3 regions of the Pseudomonas sp. Fl5BN2 genome follow, and region 1 is predicted to be linked to each of the others. Evidence: riboswitches for the same ligand, from Rfam matches in the RefSeq annotation. Region 1 holds a riboswitch; each other region holds the start of a gene.
What was found. A riboswitch is a leader RNA that binds a small molecule or an ion and turns the genes downstream of it on or off. The one in region 1 is predicted to bind manganese.

Region 1 (4,947 bases):
TGCTCCACAGCCGCATCGACAACCTGCTCCACGGCTCCTGCCGCAAGCCCCATCACCCCTCCAGCGACGGCTTGCTCTGTGTCGACCGCCTGCTGGCGCAAACGCCAGAGCCCCAGCAGCGGCCGGCATTACTGATGATGAGCGGCGACCAGGTGTATGCCGACGATGTGGCCGGCCCCATGCTGCGGGCGATTCATGCCTTGATCGAGCGTCTGGGTCTGTTCGACGAGCATCTGGAAGGCGCGGTGGTGGGCGACAGCGCCGCGCTCTATCGCCATCGTGCCAGCTACTACCAGCGCGCCGAATTGCTCCCGGCATTGAAGAGCAACGAAACCCTGCGCGAGCGATTTTTCGGCGGAGTGAAAAAGCCGATCTTCACCAGCAGCAACGCCGACAACCACTTGGTGACCTTCGCCGAAGTGCTGGCCATGTACCTGCTGGTCTGGTCGCCCGTGCCATGGACCTTGATCGCACCGCAGCCACCACAACTGACGCCGGAGCAGCAGGCGCGCTACGCCAAGGAACAACAGCCCATCGACGCTTTCGTCAGCGACCTGGACGGCGTGGCGCGAGTCTTCGCCCATCTCTCGACGCTGATGATCTTCGACGACCACGACATCACCGATGACTGGAACCTCAGCGCCCAGTGGGAAGAAACCGCCTACGGCCATTCCTTCTCCAAGCGCATCATCGGCAACGCCTTGCTGGCCTACCTGCTGTGCCAGGGCTGGGGCAACAACCCGGATGCCTTCGGCCCGCTACTGGAGCAAACCCGCGCCTTGAGCGCCACGGCACACAACGGGCAAGAGCTGAACTGCGCCGACCAGGATGAATTGATCGACCAGTTGCTGCGCTTCCAGCACTGGCAGTACGTGCTGCCCAGCAGCCCCGCACTGGTCGTACTGGACACCCGCACCCGACGCTGGCGCAGTGAGTTCAACCTGGCCCAACCCTCGGGCCTGCTGGACTGGGAAGCCCTGAGCGAATTGCAACATGAACTGCTGGACCACCCCTCGGCAATCATCGTGTCCCCGGCGCCGATCTTCGGCGTCAAGCTGATCGAGACGGTGCAGAAAGTCTTCAGTTGGTGCGGCTACCCGCTGCTGGTGGACGCGGAAAACTGGATGGCCCACCGTGGCTCGGCCCAGGTGATCCTGAATATTTTCCGCCACTCGCGGACCCCGGGCAGCTACGTGATTCTCTCCGGCGATGTGCACTACTCCTTCGTCTACGAAGTCCTGATCCGTCATCGCAAAGGCGGCCCGCGGATCTGGCAGATCACCAGCAGCGGCATCAAGAACCAATTCCCCGCCGCCCTGCTGGAGTGGTTCGACCGCCTCAATCGCTGGCTCTATTCACCGCGTTCGCCCTTGAACTGGTTCACCAAGCGCCGGCTGATGAAGGTGATTCCCCATGTACCCGAACATGCAGAGGCCGGGGAGCGGCTGTGGAACTCATCGGGGATTGGCCAAGTGTTTTTCAATGAGCAGGGGCAGCCCACAGCGATCTATCAGCACAATGCCGATGGCACCGCGCCGACGCGGATGATTGCGCCAGATTAATCCTCTACTACTCCAGAAACGCTCCCCTGAAGGACCGGAAAAAAGCGAAAAAACCTCCATTTTTCAGCTTTTTTCGCCCACACGGCACCGTTTCAAAGCGGCATGGCCGCGCAATAAACAGCAGGGCAGTACGAATGAAAATCCTTCACCTGGGCATCTCATCAGTTGCACAACCATAGCGGTTGACGCACCGGTTCTGCGCCACTAGGATCGCGCCTCCCTTGGGGAGTAGCCGCCTTCGTTTGCTGAAGGGGGTCACGTCAACATACTTGGCTGGCAAGCCATGGCGTGACCGGTCGTGCGACTTGGCAAGACCATTGGTGAAGACACCTGTCCTGGGTCGGACACGGGTGTCCGAACCATTGGCTCTTGTGTCCGTCCCCAGGTTTCCTCATGCATTCAATGCCCATCACCCTTGCGTTGCTTCTGGGCTCCGCCGTCGTTATCTATCTGGCCTGCGAATACTTCGTCAACGGTGTGGAATGGGTCGGGCGCAAGCTTGCCGTTGGCCAGCAGGCCACGGGTTCCATCCTCGCGGCCTTCGGAACTGCCCTGCCTGAAAGCGTCATCACCTTTATTGCCGTGGTGTTCGGTGGCACCGAGGCTCAGAAGTCGCTAGGTATCGGTGCGGCGCTGGGGGGCCCGCTGGTCCTGGTGACCATCGCCTATGCGGTAGTGGGCGTGACGCTGCTGCTGTCGCGCAAGCGCTTGGCGGATACCGACGCCATCCGCCAGGACTTCAAGCGACTCAGCCGCGACCAAGGCTGGTTCATTACCATTTTCGTGGTGAAGATTGCCCTGGGCCTGGTGGTGTTTGCCTACAAGCCCTGGCTGGGGATCGTCTTTCTGGCAGCCTATGTGGCGTATTTCTGCAAGGAAATGCGTGCCGAGCACGACGACGAAGAGCAGGACATCGAACCCCTGAAGCTATCGCCTCGCCAAGCGACACCGTCGACCTCAGCGGCGGTGTTGCAAACACTGACCGCCTTGCTGGTCATCTTTGCCGCCTCGCACGTCTTCGTCGGGCAACTCGATGCCCTGGGCCCGATGCTGGGTATCCATCCGCAATTGCTGGCGCTGCTGCTCAGCCCGATTGCCACCGAACTGCCTGAGACTCTGAATGCCATTATCTGGGTGCGCCAGGGCAAATATCGCCTGGCACTGGCCAACATCAGCGGCGCCATGATGATCCAGGCCACTGTGCCCACCGCGTTTTGCCTGTTCTTCACCCCGTGGTTGCTGGATAAATCCCTGGTGTTGGCGGCAGTCATTACCTTGCTGGGTGTGAGCACCCTGTTCTTCGCTTTCCGCAAAGGCATAATCTCGCGCACGCTGCTGGCTTCGATGGCCCTGCTGTATGTGCTGTTTGCGGTTCTGCTGGTTGCGCTTGATCTATAGGCAGCCGCGAAACTCACCGGCCCGGCGAGCACGAAACCAGGACAGGGAGCCATCTATTTCAATGGACATTGAGAGCAGGAAGGAAAGTGTCATGTCAGCTCAAATCACCCCGGAACAACGGGCCGACATTCGCTACGTGCTGTCAGACGCTTTTATAGATAACGAGGTGGATTACCCCTACATCGCCCGGGAAACCGAGGCTTACGATCGCGCCGAGGTGGAACGCATCCTGTACTACGAGGTAGCGCCGGTATGCTACGTCAACCTGATGTCGGTGATCCCGGAGATCTGGCAGGGCTTTCAGCGCGAGTGGTTGCTGGAGGCCATCGAAAACAGCCTGGAGCGGCGCCGCAACAGCCGCGTACAGGCATTTCGCGACGACCTGTTTATCCGCTGGATCCGCTTTCGTGGCGCCTATATCTGGAAAGAGATCTGCCAGCACTACCGCCACTGAGCGCCTTACCTGGAGTCGTTCAATCGGGCATCGGCAGAACAGTAGTCGCTGGGTTTGAGGCCCACCGGCTCCGGCAGCATCCGGCCCTGGGCATCGATCTTGCGCAACATCGCGGTGCACATGCCGTCCTGGAGAAAGACCATCTGATAGGTTGCGCCGGCCTCGGGGACGAAGGTCACGCTTTGCTCACACACGGCGCGGAAGTCCCGGCTCATACCCGGCTCGGTATTGTAGAACTGGAAAGCGAACGGGCGATTGGCCGGAAGCCTCAGTTCGTTGGCGCCAAAACCCTCCTGGCGACGCATGCGATCGGTCTCGGCCGTCATCGGAATGCCCAGGTTGCGAAAGTTCGGGTTGGGGCGGCCACGATGGGGCTTGACCATCAGGCCCGAGCCCGGTTTGCGCCAGTCGACGCAATCGCTATCGGGCACACCACGCACCAACCCCTGTGCAACGATACGAATAAGCGCGGTATCTGCGGCCGCGGCCGGCCCGCGGTAGCTCACGGCAGTGGCCTTGAGTGTCGAGACATAGGTACAGCCACCAAGCCCCAGGGACAGGCCTAGCAACAAAAGCGAGTGAAACCTCATGATTCATCCTTGATGGATCGACTGCAAAGGGGGGGGACGGGGCAAAGGATGGCAATCTTACAGCAGGCAAACTGGACGTCCGGAGATTTTTCTCCAGCCCTTTTAGCCCGCGCGCAAGGAGCAATGATGCCTATCGGGTGGCAACAGATCCGCAACATGATGAACACGCTGATCGAAGCCGCCGGCTACTGGATTCGCTTTCGCGGCGCTTATCTCTGGGAGCAAACCTGCCAGCACTACTGCCCGTAATGTCGCGCATTGGCGTTGCAGAAATCGGTAGAGTGCAGCGCTACCGGCTCCGGCAGCTTTGCTCCATGTTCATCGATCTTGCGCAGCAATGCGGTGCACATCTGATCCTGGAAAAACTCCATCTGATAGGTCGCACCGGCCTCGGGGACGAAGGTCACTTTCTGCTTGCACACGGCGAGGTAGTCCCGACTCATTCCCTCTTCCCTGTTGGAGTACAAGAAGGCGAACGGGCGGTTGGCCGGGATCTTCAGTTCGTTGGCGCCAAAGCCTTCCTGGCGGCGCACGCGGTCGGTCTCGGCCGTCATCGGAATGCCCAGGTTGCGGAAGTTGGGGTGGGCAATGCCGCGATGGGGCCGGACCATCAGCCCCGAGCCCGGCTTGCTCGAGTCGACGCAGTCACTGTAGGGCACGCCATGCACCGAGCCTTTGGCGACGATGCGGATCAGCGCGGTTTCGCCAGCATCGTCCGGCACCCGGTAACTGCAACCACTGAGGCCCAGGGACAGGCTCAGCAAAAGAATCGAAGGAAGCCTCATGATTCATCCTTGATGGACTGACAGCGAATGCCCGGCGGGAAATGATGGCAATCTTACATCGGTGCAACAGAACGCCTGCAGGTTTTTTATCCGTGTTATCACCCAGCCCACAAGGAAGAATGATGAGCACTGACTGGCAGCAAATCCGCGACATGATG
Region 2 (4,947 bases), on a different contig from region 1:
GTTGATCCCTCCCTTCGCTTCGGCTATCGACACCCCGTTGCCGGTGCCGCCGGAACACACCCATCTGATGCTCGACTCCATGGCGCCCTGGGTGGAGATCGACTGGCAGCCACATGACTTGCAGTTCGCGCACTACCCCGAGGAATCCATCGCCCAATGGCATGCGCGCCTGGACCTGCAACGGTAGGCAAAGGGGCTTCAGCGCCGTTGCCGGTTTCCGTGCCAGGCCCCTGCCGCCCACGCGCCAAGGCAGTTACGCCGCTGATCAGCCTGCGACCGATGATCGCTATCAGGCCCGGGACAGTGACAGACATTGATGCCGGTCAAGCGCCCGGCCCCGCAGCGGAGTAAAGCTCTAGGTAATTGCTCGCCCTTTGGTTTTCCGGAGACTTGATCATGCCCAACAGCGCTCTCGATGTTCTCGCCCCCCCGCCGTTCCCGGCACAACAAGGCCAATACTGGATCGACGCCTTGAGCGACGGCAGCCATGTACTGATCCGTCCGCTCCGGCCTCAGGACCGCGAGCGGGAAAAGGCCTTTATCGAAAACCTCTCCCCCGTCACCCGGCACCAGCGCTTCCTCGGTGAAATCAAGGAGGTGGGCGACCAGTTGCTGGATCAGTTGATGGACGTTGGCACCCCACAACGGATGGCCTACGTGGCCCTGGTCCATGACAACGGTGACCTGCGCGAAGTCGGTATCAGCCGCTACGCGCAACTCGACGATCAACCCTGGCGCTGCGAATTCGCCGTGACCATCGCCGATGAGTGGCAAGGCAAGGGCCTCGGCGCACTGCTGATGCAGCACCTGATCGACGAGGCCCGAAACAATGGTTTCAAGCAGATGTATTCGGTGGATGCGGCTTCCAACTACAGCATGCGCCGGCTGGCGAAAACCCTCGGCATGCGCAGTGCCATCGACCCCGACGATGCCACCCAGGTGATTCACAGCCTGGAGTTGTAACCTCCCGCCCGCACCGCGCCTCAGTTCGAGGCGCGGCCGCATTGCCCACAAAATCGCGCGCCCGCCGCCAATGTCGCACCGCATTGAGCGCAACCGGCCGGCACCAGCGATGCTGCACATTGCTGGCAGAAACGCGCGGACGCAGGGTTCAACGCCCGGCATTGCGGGCAAGGGCTGCCGGCCCCTGTCGAATGCCCAGAGCCCGGATGCCCGCCCCGAGAACCGTCGTGCCCGCCGCCGTGCCCACCACCGTGATGCCCTGCCAACAACCGTCCGAAAAAGCTCATGTCGATCACTCCACTAGACTGTGATCGCCAGTAAAAACCCTGTAGTAACTACAGAGTCAAGCCAGCGCCGACAAGTGCTCGTAGAGAATGCCGGAGCCGACAATGATCAACACCACGCCACCCAATATTTCCGCACGCTGCCCCATCACCGTACCTATGGCCCGGCCCAGCATGACGCCGAGAGTGACCATGGTCATGGTGGCCAGGCCGATAGCGCTGGCCGCGACCCAGATGTTGACGTCGACGAAAGCCAGGCCCACGCCTACCGCCAAGGCATCGATGCTGGTAGCGAAACCGGTGACTGCCAGCACCCAGAAACCATGCTGGCGGGGCTTTTCTTCCTCGGTTTCGGTTTGCAGCTGTGTGCCGTTGTAGATCATGTGCAGGCCCAGCAACAGCAGCAGGCTGAAGGCGATCCAGTGGTCCCAGTTGGCCACCCACTGCGTCGCGGCCTGGCCGATGAACCAGCCGACCACCGGGGTGATGGCTTCAATGACGCCGAAGATCAGGCCGATGCGCAAGGCTTCCAGCAGGCGTGGCTTAAGCATGGCCGAACCCTTGCCTACCGCGGCGGCAAAGGCATCGGTGGACATGGCGAAGGCGAGGAAAATGATCGAGGCAGGGTTCATCTTGGGTCTTCCGGTCGGGCTTGAGTCCACGACATACCCACGCGCCCGACTTCAGCACAGGTATGTCGATGGTCTCACCAACCGAAACGGCGCCCGCACCACGGCAGGTTGCCGAGTGTGTTGATACGGGCTCCACCGCAGCAGGCGGTGGCAGGTTACTCCCCAAAGAGGCGCGCAGCTTAGCCCGTCGATTGTGAAAATTTCATTGCCGTACACGGGCTCATGACGCTCGGCGGCAACATCCTGCAGCGCCCCCCATGAAAGGCAGCGGATGTCTGAGCCGGCGGTCTTAACACTCTTTGACAGTTTCCAGACAAAGCTGCCAAAGACTGACCAGCCCCCCTTCCCTAGCATGCGCACATCAAATTTCCGCTCGGGTGTTGCATGTCTGCCAAACTTCTCGGCCTGCCGTTGCTAGGCATTCTGCTGGGTAGCCTGGGCTGCAATCAGCAGCCCGCTTTAGCGCCGCCTATCGAGCCTGGCGACTACGCCAGCATCATTCGCTACCTGAAGCAGTACATCCCCCAGGAGATGGCCAGGCATCAGGTACCGGGCCTGTCGATCGCCCTGGTGGATGGCCAGGAACTGATCTGGGCTCGGGGCTTTGGTTTTGCCGACCAGGCCCGGGGCGTGCAAGTCACCGAGAACACCGCCTTTCGTGCCGGCGCCCTGTCCCAGTTGCTGACCGCCACCGCAGTCATGCAGCTGATTGAACAAGGCCGCTTGCAACTCGATGCGCCCCTGCAGGACACCCTCAAGGAGTTCTACGTCCGCTCACGCTTTCACGAGGAGCAGAGTGCCGCCGACCAGGCGGTGACCCTGCGTCGCCTGCTCAGCCACCAGGCCGGGATGCCCGCCGAATACCTGCGCGAACTGCACACGCCCCCGGCCCTCGGCGAGTTGCCGAGAAAGCTCAGCGGCCTCTGGCTGAGCAACGCCCCGGGCACCCAGACCGCCTATTCCAATCTGGGCTACGCGCTGCTGGGCGCGGCGATCGAGCGCTGCAGCGGCCTGGACCTCGAACGGCAACTGCAAAAAACCCTGCTGCGTCCACTGGGCATGGGCCAGTCGAGCTTCAGCGGTGACAGCCATGCCCAACCCAATCGCGCCCAGGGTTATGCAAACGGCACCCGCAGCAACGACACCCTGGTCCGCGACCTCTCCGCCAACGGCTTGTGGAGCAGCCCCCGGGACCTGAGTCGCTACGTGCGGATGCTCTTCGCCCAGGGCCACTACAAGAATCACCAGCTGTTGTCGGCGGCTTCGATCAACGAAATGGTGCGCCCGCAGAACACCGGCAATCCGCTGGATTTCGATTGCCAGGTGGGCCTGGGCTGGTTCCTTTCACCCTGCGGCGATGAGTGGGTGCGCCCAGGCATTCGCACCTGGCAGCACGGCGGAGTGAGCGGCGACTTTCATGCGCAGATCAGCGTGCTCCCGGAGCAGCAACTGGCGGTGATCGTAATGAGCAACTCCAGCAGCGGCGAAGCCCTCGCCCAGCCCCTGGTGAATCAGGTCCTGCGCATGCTGCTGCAGGCTCACGGCACTGCCGACGAGGATCAACCGAGCACCGCTCAGGCAGCGCCCCCACCGATCCAGCGGCGTCGAGTACCGGAAGCCGCGGATCGCCAACACCTGGCCGGCTTCTATGCCACAGCCTGGGGCGTGTTGCGGATCCGCGACCAGGACCAGCACCTGTTCGGCGAACTGGCCGGCACCCGCTTTGAACTGCTGCGCGACGAATACGGCTGGCTGCGGGCACAGAAGAAATTCCTCGGGCTCTGGCTGCAGGACCTGGGCGACCTGGGCCGGGTGCAGCTGGACGTCATGAGCGTCCAGGGTCACCGGGTGTTCACCGCCAGGAGTCATGGCCAGCTGTTGGCGGTAGGAGAACGCATCGATCCGGTGCCCCTGCCCGACAACTGGCTGGCCACGGTGGGTACCTACCAGACCCTCAACGAAGGCCAGGCCAATGCCCCCATGAATGGCGTCAGCATCACCCTTGAAGACGGTTTCCTGATGATCCGCAGCCTGCATGAGGGCCGTCCCCTCACCGACTACATCCTGGCGCCAGTGGACAACGCACACGCGGTGATCGCCGGCCATGGTCCAGGCCTGGGCGACACCGTGCGCCGCCAGATCAACGGGGTCAACGTCCTCGGCTACTCATTCAAACGCACCTACAACAACCACTACCTGAGGTTCTAAACCGGGATGAAAACCCTGAAACGCTCCACCACTGCCGCGGCCCTTTGGGTCAGCACTATCGGCTTGACCACAGCGTCCGCCCCGCTGCATGCCGAAGACTGGAAATATGGCGTGCACGCCGGCGTCGCCAGCGTTCCACGCTACAGCGGCAGCGACGAGCGCACCGTGGCACCACTGCTCGGCGGCGAGATCGTCAGCCCCTACGGCATTTTCCTCAACACGGACCAGGGCTTGGGCTGGGGTAGCGAATGGGGTGACTTGTCGTTCAGTACCTGGGTTGGCGCAAGCGAGGAGCGGCGCGACAAGAATCATATGGGCCAAGGCTCCAAGCGGCTCAAGGGCATGGGTGAGATCAAGTCCCGGGCACAGTTCGGTGCACATTTGGGCTACGACCTGGGCCCCTTCGAACTGGGAGCCACGCTGACCCACGCAATGAAGAAGAATGATCGCCGCGACACCGGTTCGGCCTATAGCCAGTTGGAGCTGAGCATTGGCACCCAGCTGTATGAGGGCGGTTTCGGCAGCCTCGACGTCAGCGTCAACAGCCTGTTTGGCAACGCCGACTACCTGCAGACCTGGTATGGCGTGAGTGACACCCAGGCAGCCAACAGCCGCTTCAGCACCTACCGCGCCAAGGGCGGACGAGTCAGCAGTGGCGCCGACCTGGCGTGGACCCTGCCCCTCAACGAGCAGACCAAGCTGTCGACCCTGCTGTCGATGAAATACCTGAGCAAGGAAGCCGGTGACAGCCCGATCGTCGATCGGCGCATGCAGACCAGCATCGGCACGCAGATCGAGTACAGCTTCTAAGGTGTCAATGAACCGGCCCGTGATCATGGGCCGGCTTGCCCAGCGGCCAG
Region 3 (4,947 bases), 120 kb from region 1:
CCTCGTGCAAAAGGTACAGTTCATGACTAACAATCGCCGCGCCGTGTTTCTCGATCACAGCTCACTGGATTTGGGTGACCTGGATCTGAAGGCGCTGCGCGACAGTTTCAGCCCCTTGCAAGTGCATGCCCAAACCGCCCCGGAGCAGGTGGCTGAACGACTGCAAGGGGCACAGGTGGCCATCAGCAACAAAGTCCCGCTGACCGCCGAGACCCTGGCCGCCTGCCCGGATCTGCAACTGATCCTGGTAGCGGCCACCGGCACCAACAATGTCGACCTGGCCGCGGCCCGCAGCCAGGGCATCACCGTCAGCAACTGCCAGGGCTACGGCACCCCTTCGGTAGCCCAGCACACCCTGATGCTGCTGCTTAATCTGGCCACCCGAGTCGCCGACTACCAACAGGCCGTGGCCGCGGGCCGCTGGCAACAAGCCAAGCAGTTCTGCCTGCTGGATTTCCCGATCATCGAGCTCTCAGGCAAGACCCTCGGTTTGCTGGGCAATGGCGAACTGGGCAGCGCCGTAGCGCGCCTGGCCGAAGCCTTTGGCATGCGCGTGGTGCTGGGACAAATCCCTGGGCGCCCGGCCCGGCCTGATCGCCTGCCCCTGGAAGATCTGTTGCCACAAGTAGATGCGCTGACCCTGCACTGCCCGCTCAACGAACACACTCGGCACTTTATCGGCGCCCGCGAACTGGCCCTGCTCAAGCCCGGCGCCTTGGTAGTCAATACCGCTCGCGGCGGCCTGATTGATGAGCAGGCCCTGGCCGACGCTCTGCGCAATGGTCATCTGGGAGGCGCCGCCACCGATGTGCTGAGTGTCGAACCACCCTCGGCCGGCAATCCACTGCTGGCCGCCGACATTCCGCGGCTGATCGTGACCCCGCACAACGCCTGGGGCAGTCGAGAGGCACGGCAAAGAATTGTTGGCCAACTGAGCGAAAATGCCCAAGCCTTCTTCAGTGGTACCCCGCTGCGTGTCGTGAGTTGATAAACTCCGCTACTTTTTTCGGGTGCGGATCATGGACACACGCAGTGAAGTACTGTTACGCCAGGCTCAATTGTTTCAAGGCTCAATGCTGCTGGTCGGCCTGGCTGCGGATGACCTGCTGGGACGCCTGCCCAACGCCCGAGGCTGGAGCTGGCACGCCGGCGATCAAGCGGCCCTGGAAGCTCGCTTTCCAGGCCGCAGCCATTTTGGCGTAACAGCCCCGACGGAATCCTTCGACAGCGCCGTGCTGTTTCTACCCAAGTCCAAGGACCTCACTGGCTACCTGCTCAACGCCCTCGCCTCGCGCCTGGCCGGTCGCGAGCTGTACCTGGTGGGGGAAAAGCGCAGCGGTGTGGAAAGTGCCGCCAAGCAACTCAACCCCTTTGGCAAGCCACGCAAGCTCGACAGCGCGCGGCACTGCCAGCTGTGGCAGGTCACCGTGGCCAATGCCCCCGAGCCGGTGGCTCTGGAGAGTCTGGCCGAGGAGTACGAACTGCCGCTGACCGAAGGGCCGTTGAAAGTCGTCAGCCTCCCTGGGGTGTTCAGCCACGGGCGCCTGGATCGCGGCACCGCACTGCTGCTGGAACATCTGGATCACCTGCCCAGCGGCCACATGCTGGATTTCGGCTGCGGCGCCGGAGTGCTGGGAGCCACGGTGAAGCGCCGTTACCCGGACAACCGAGTGACCTTGCTGGATGTCGATGCCTTCGCCGCTGCCAGCAGCCGCCTGACCCTGGCCGCCAACGGCCTTGAGGCCGAGGTCCTGACCGGTGACGGCATCGATGCTGCACCGATGGACTTGAACTGCATCCTGACCAACCCGCCCTTCCATATCGGGGTTCACACCGACTACCAGGCCACGGAAAACCTGCTGCGAAAAGCAGCAAAACATCTGCAAAAAAGTGGCGAACTGCGGGTAGTTGCCAACAGCTTCCTGCGCTACCAACCGCTGATCGAAGAGCATCTGGGACCTTGTGCGATCAAGGCCGAAGGCCAGGGCTTCCGGATCTACCGAGCCAAGCGCGGCTAACTGGTTTTTTCGCAAACAAGGCTTGCCGAAAGGGTTTTGCCTAGGCAGAATCCGCTCCGTCCTAGGGGAGTAGTCTCCCACGAGCGCCACGCTCGTCCGGCATGCGTCAACATACTTGGTCCTCAGACCATGGCGCATGCGACCCAAGAGTCCGCACAGACGGACCGCAGGGTTTGACAAGACCTATGACACGAACACCTTACCCGGGGCGGGAAGGCTGTACGTGTCATAGCCGTGTCGACCCGCCCCTTAGGAAAACCCTGATGATGCTGGATTCTCTACTCGTTCCCACCGCAATCGTTGCCTTGGCCGAAATCGGCGACAAGACGCAACTGCTCGCCCTGATTCTCGCCGCGCGCTTTCGCAAACCCTGGCCAATCATCGCCGGCATCGTCGCCGCAACCCTGGCCAACCATGCGGCCGCGGGTGCAGTCGGCGCCTGGTTCGGTAGCTTCTTCTCGGATTCGACCCTGCACTGGATTCTCGCCGCCAGCTTCACCGCCACTGCGCTGTGGACCTTGGTTCCGGACAAAATGGACGATGACGAAGCCACTACCGCGCGCAAGTTCGGGCCCTTCCTGACCACCCTGATTGCGTTCTTCCTGGCGGAAATCGGCGACAAGACCCAGATCGCCACCGTCATGCTGGCCGCGCAATACCCGGACCTGTGGCTGGTGATCATCGGTACCACCCTGGGCATGCTGATTGCCAACGTACCGGTGGTGCTGGCGGGCAACTTTGCGGCAGACAAACTGCCCCTGACCCTGATTCGTCGTCTGGCTGCGTCAGCCTTCTTCATCCTCGCCATAGTGGCGGTGTACAAGGCCATGCAGATCAGTGGCTGGGTATAAATGAAATCGCCGGCAAGGCGACTCCTGCAGGTTGCGCAGGAGCCGCCTTGCCGGCGACCACGTCATCGAGAATGACGTGCGCAGATCAGGACTTCTTGGCCTGCTCGTACAACGGCATCACCTTGGGAATCGCCGCCTGCAAGGAGGCGATACGGCTAGTGGAAGCCGGGTGAGTGCTCATGAACTCAGGTGGCGCGGAACCGCCCGCAGCCTGGCCCATTTTGTTCCACAGGCTGATGGCCGCATTCGGGTTGTAACCGGCACGGGCGGCCAGCTCCAGACCGATCAGGTCCGCTTCGTTTTCATTCTCGCGACTGTTGGGCAGGGTCATCAGCAGGTTTACCCCGTTGTCACCCAGCGCAACCGTCTCTTGCGGCACCCCGAACAAGGTAGCGATCTGCTTGCCTGCGCCGACCGCGTACTGCTTGGACATCGCCTCACGACCATGCTCACGCAGGGCATGGGCAATTTCATGGCCCATCACCGCAGCGATCTCATCGTCGGTCAGTTTCAGCTTATCAATCAGACCGGAGTAGAAAATGATCTTGCCGCCAGGACCACAGTTGGCGTTGAGCTCGTCGCTCTTGATCAAATTGACCTCCCACTTCCACTGCGCGCAGTCAGGGCGGAAGTTAGGTGCCTGGGCAATCAGGCGATCAGCGATGACCTGCAGGCGCTTGGCGTTGGCACTGGTTTTGTCCAGCACGCCCTGGCTGCTGGCCTCCCCCAAGGTCTCCTGGTAGGACTGAGCATAGGATTGATTGACCTCAGCGCTGGAGACCATGCTGAACATGGATTGCTTGCGATCCACGCCCACAACGCCACCGTTGGTGGTGTTGACCGTCTCGCAACCACTGAGCAGAACAGCGGCACTCAGTGCACATACAACCAATGACTTCTTTTTCATGCAAACCTCCCTGAAAACATGGCGCGTATCCTAAGGGCGGAACTGTATCCGCGCCAGATGCAAATCACATTATCAGTCGTAATTCAGATACATACGGGCCCCGTAGGAAAAACTTCATATGCCCCTCCAGGCCGCCAGGGCCCTGGAACACCTGCCTGCCAAGCATCACCTCAAGCCATCTGAAGCAGTCATTTTCCCACCCGAGGCTAATGGCCAGCAATGCAGCGGCCGATACAGCGGGGCAGACCCTATTCCTGCGCCCGGAGCCTTTATGAAGTTCAAGTCGATCCAGTTTTCAGTGGCCGCGCTGGCCGGAGCCATCGTCCTCAGCGTGGTGGCAGCCCTGGTGCTGTACGCCCTGTTCGCCGGAGCCAGGACCCAGCAAATGGTTCAGGAACGGACCCAGAGCCAGTTCGAACAAGTCATCGAACAACGCCTGAGCGGCCTGGCGCAGACCCAGGTCAGCCAGATCCAGCGCGAACTGGAAGCGCCTCTGCTGATAGCCGACGGCCTGGTGCGGGTCAACACACTGATGGCTACGCAGGATCCGCAAGGCCATGCCGGACTGAGCCTGAGCCGTGAACAGCTGATCGCCCTGATCAAGGAAAACGTCACTCAGAACCCGAAGATCCTCGGCGCCTACATCGGCTGGGAACCTAACGCCATCGACCACAACGACGCGGCCTACATCGGCACCTCGGTGGTCGGCGTCGACGCCGCCAACGGCCGTTTCCTGCCCTGGTGGTTCCGTAACGAAGACGGCAGCCTGAGCCTCGACAAACTGGCCGACGTCAACGACCGGACGCTGCTTTCCACCGGGGTCCGGGCCAGTGAGTACTACCTGTGCTCCCAGGACAGTCTCAAGCCCTGCGCCATTGACCCCGCCCCGTACAAGGTCGGCGACAAAGTGGTGATGCTCGCTTCTTTTATTCAACCCATCCTGCTGAACGGTAAATTCCAGGGCATCGTCGGTGCCGACCTGTCAGTGAACTTCATCCAGGACATGCTGCTGGGTGCCAACCAGAAACTTTACGGCGGCGCCGGAGAAATGGCCCTGATTGGCGGCAACGGTCGTCTGGTGGCCTACACCAAGGATCAGAGCAAGTTCGGCGAGAAAGTCAGTGACGTGCTCAACAGCGACAGCGTCGCCAAGCTGTCCAGCCTCAAACGC

Region 2: linked by a shared signal. The riboswitch ahead of mntP (manganese efflux pump MntP) and the one ahead of GV819_RS14120 (sodium:calcium antiporter) in region 1 are both predicted to bind manganese.
Region 3: linked by a shared signal. The riboswitch ahead of GV819_RS14685 (TMEM165/GDT1 family protein) and the one ahead of GV819_RS14120 (sodium:calcium antiporter) in region 1 are both predicted to bind manganese.

The regions. Positions count from the first base shown of each region.
Region 1 is NZ_JAAARL010000009.1:24,969-29,915, forward strand. Features, by position in the region: gene GV819_RS14115 (alkaline phosphatase D family protein) at 1-1,562, shown strand, start outside; yybP-ykoY riboswitch at 1,778-1,970, shown strand; gene GV819_RS14120 (sodium:calcium antiporter) at 1,956-2,960, shown strand; gene GV819_RS14125 (DUF7079 family protein) at 3,052-3,414, shown strand; gene GV819_RS14130 (hypothetical protein) at 3,420-4,004, opposite strand; gene GV819_RS33195 (hypothetical protein) at 4,131-4,253, shown strand; gene GV819_RS14135 (hypothetical protein) at 4,241-4,789, opposite strand; gene GV819_RS14140 (hypothetical protein) at 4,912-4,947, shown strand, end outside.
Region 2 is NZ_JAAARL010000031.1:4,151-9,097, reverse strand. Features, by position in the region: partial or broken gene GV819_RS29755 (GFA family protein) at 1-187, shown strand, start outside; gene GV819_RS29750 (GNAT family N-acetyltransferase) at 397-963, shown strand; gene GV819_RS29745 (double zinc ribbon domain-containing protein) at 984-1,250, opposite strand; gene mntP (manganese efflux pump MntP) at 1,307-1,879, opposite strand; yybP-ykoY riboswitch at 1,890-2,050, opposite strand; gene GV819_RS29735 (serine hydrolase domain-containing protein) at 2,264-4,087, shown strand; gene GV819_RS29730 (MipA/OmpV family protein) at 4,094-4,897, shown strand.
Region 3 is NZ_JAAARL010000009.1:141,619-146,565, forward strand. Features, by position in the region: gene GV819_RS14675 (2-hydroxyacid dehydrogenase) at 23-988, shown strand; gene GV819_RS14680 (class I SAM-dependent methyltransferase) at 1,020-2,018, shown strand; yybP-ykoY riboswitch at 2,070-2,193, shown strand; gene GV819_RS14685 (TMEM165/GDT1 family protein) at 2,285-2,869, shown strand; gene GV819_RS14690 (M48 family metallopeptidase) at 2,955-3,776, opposite strand.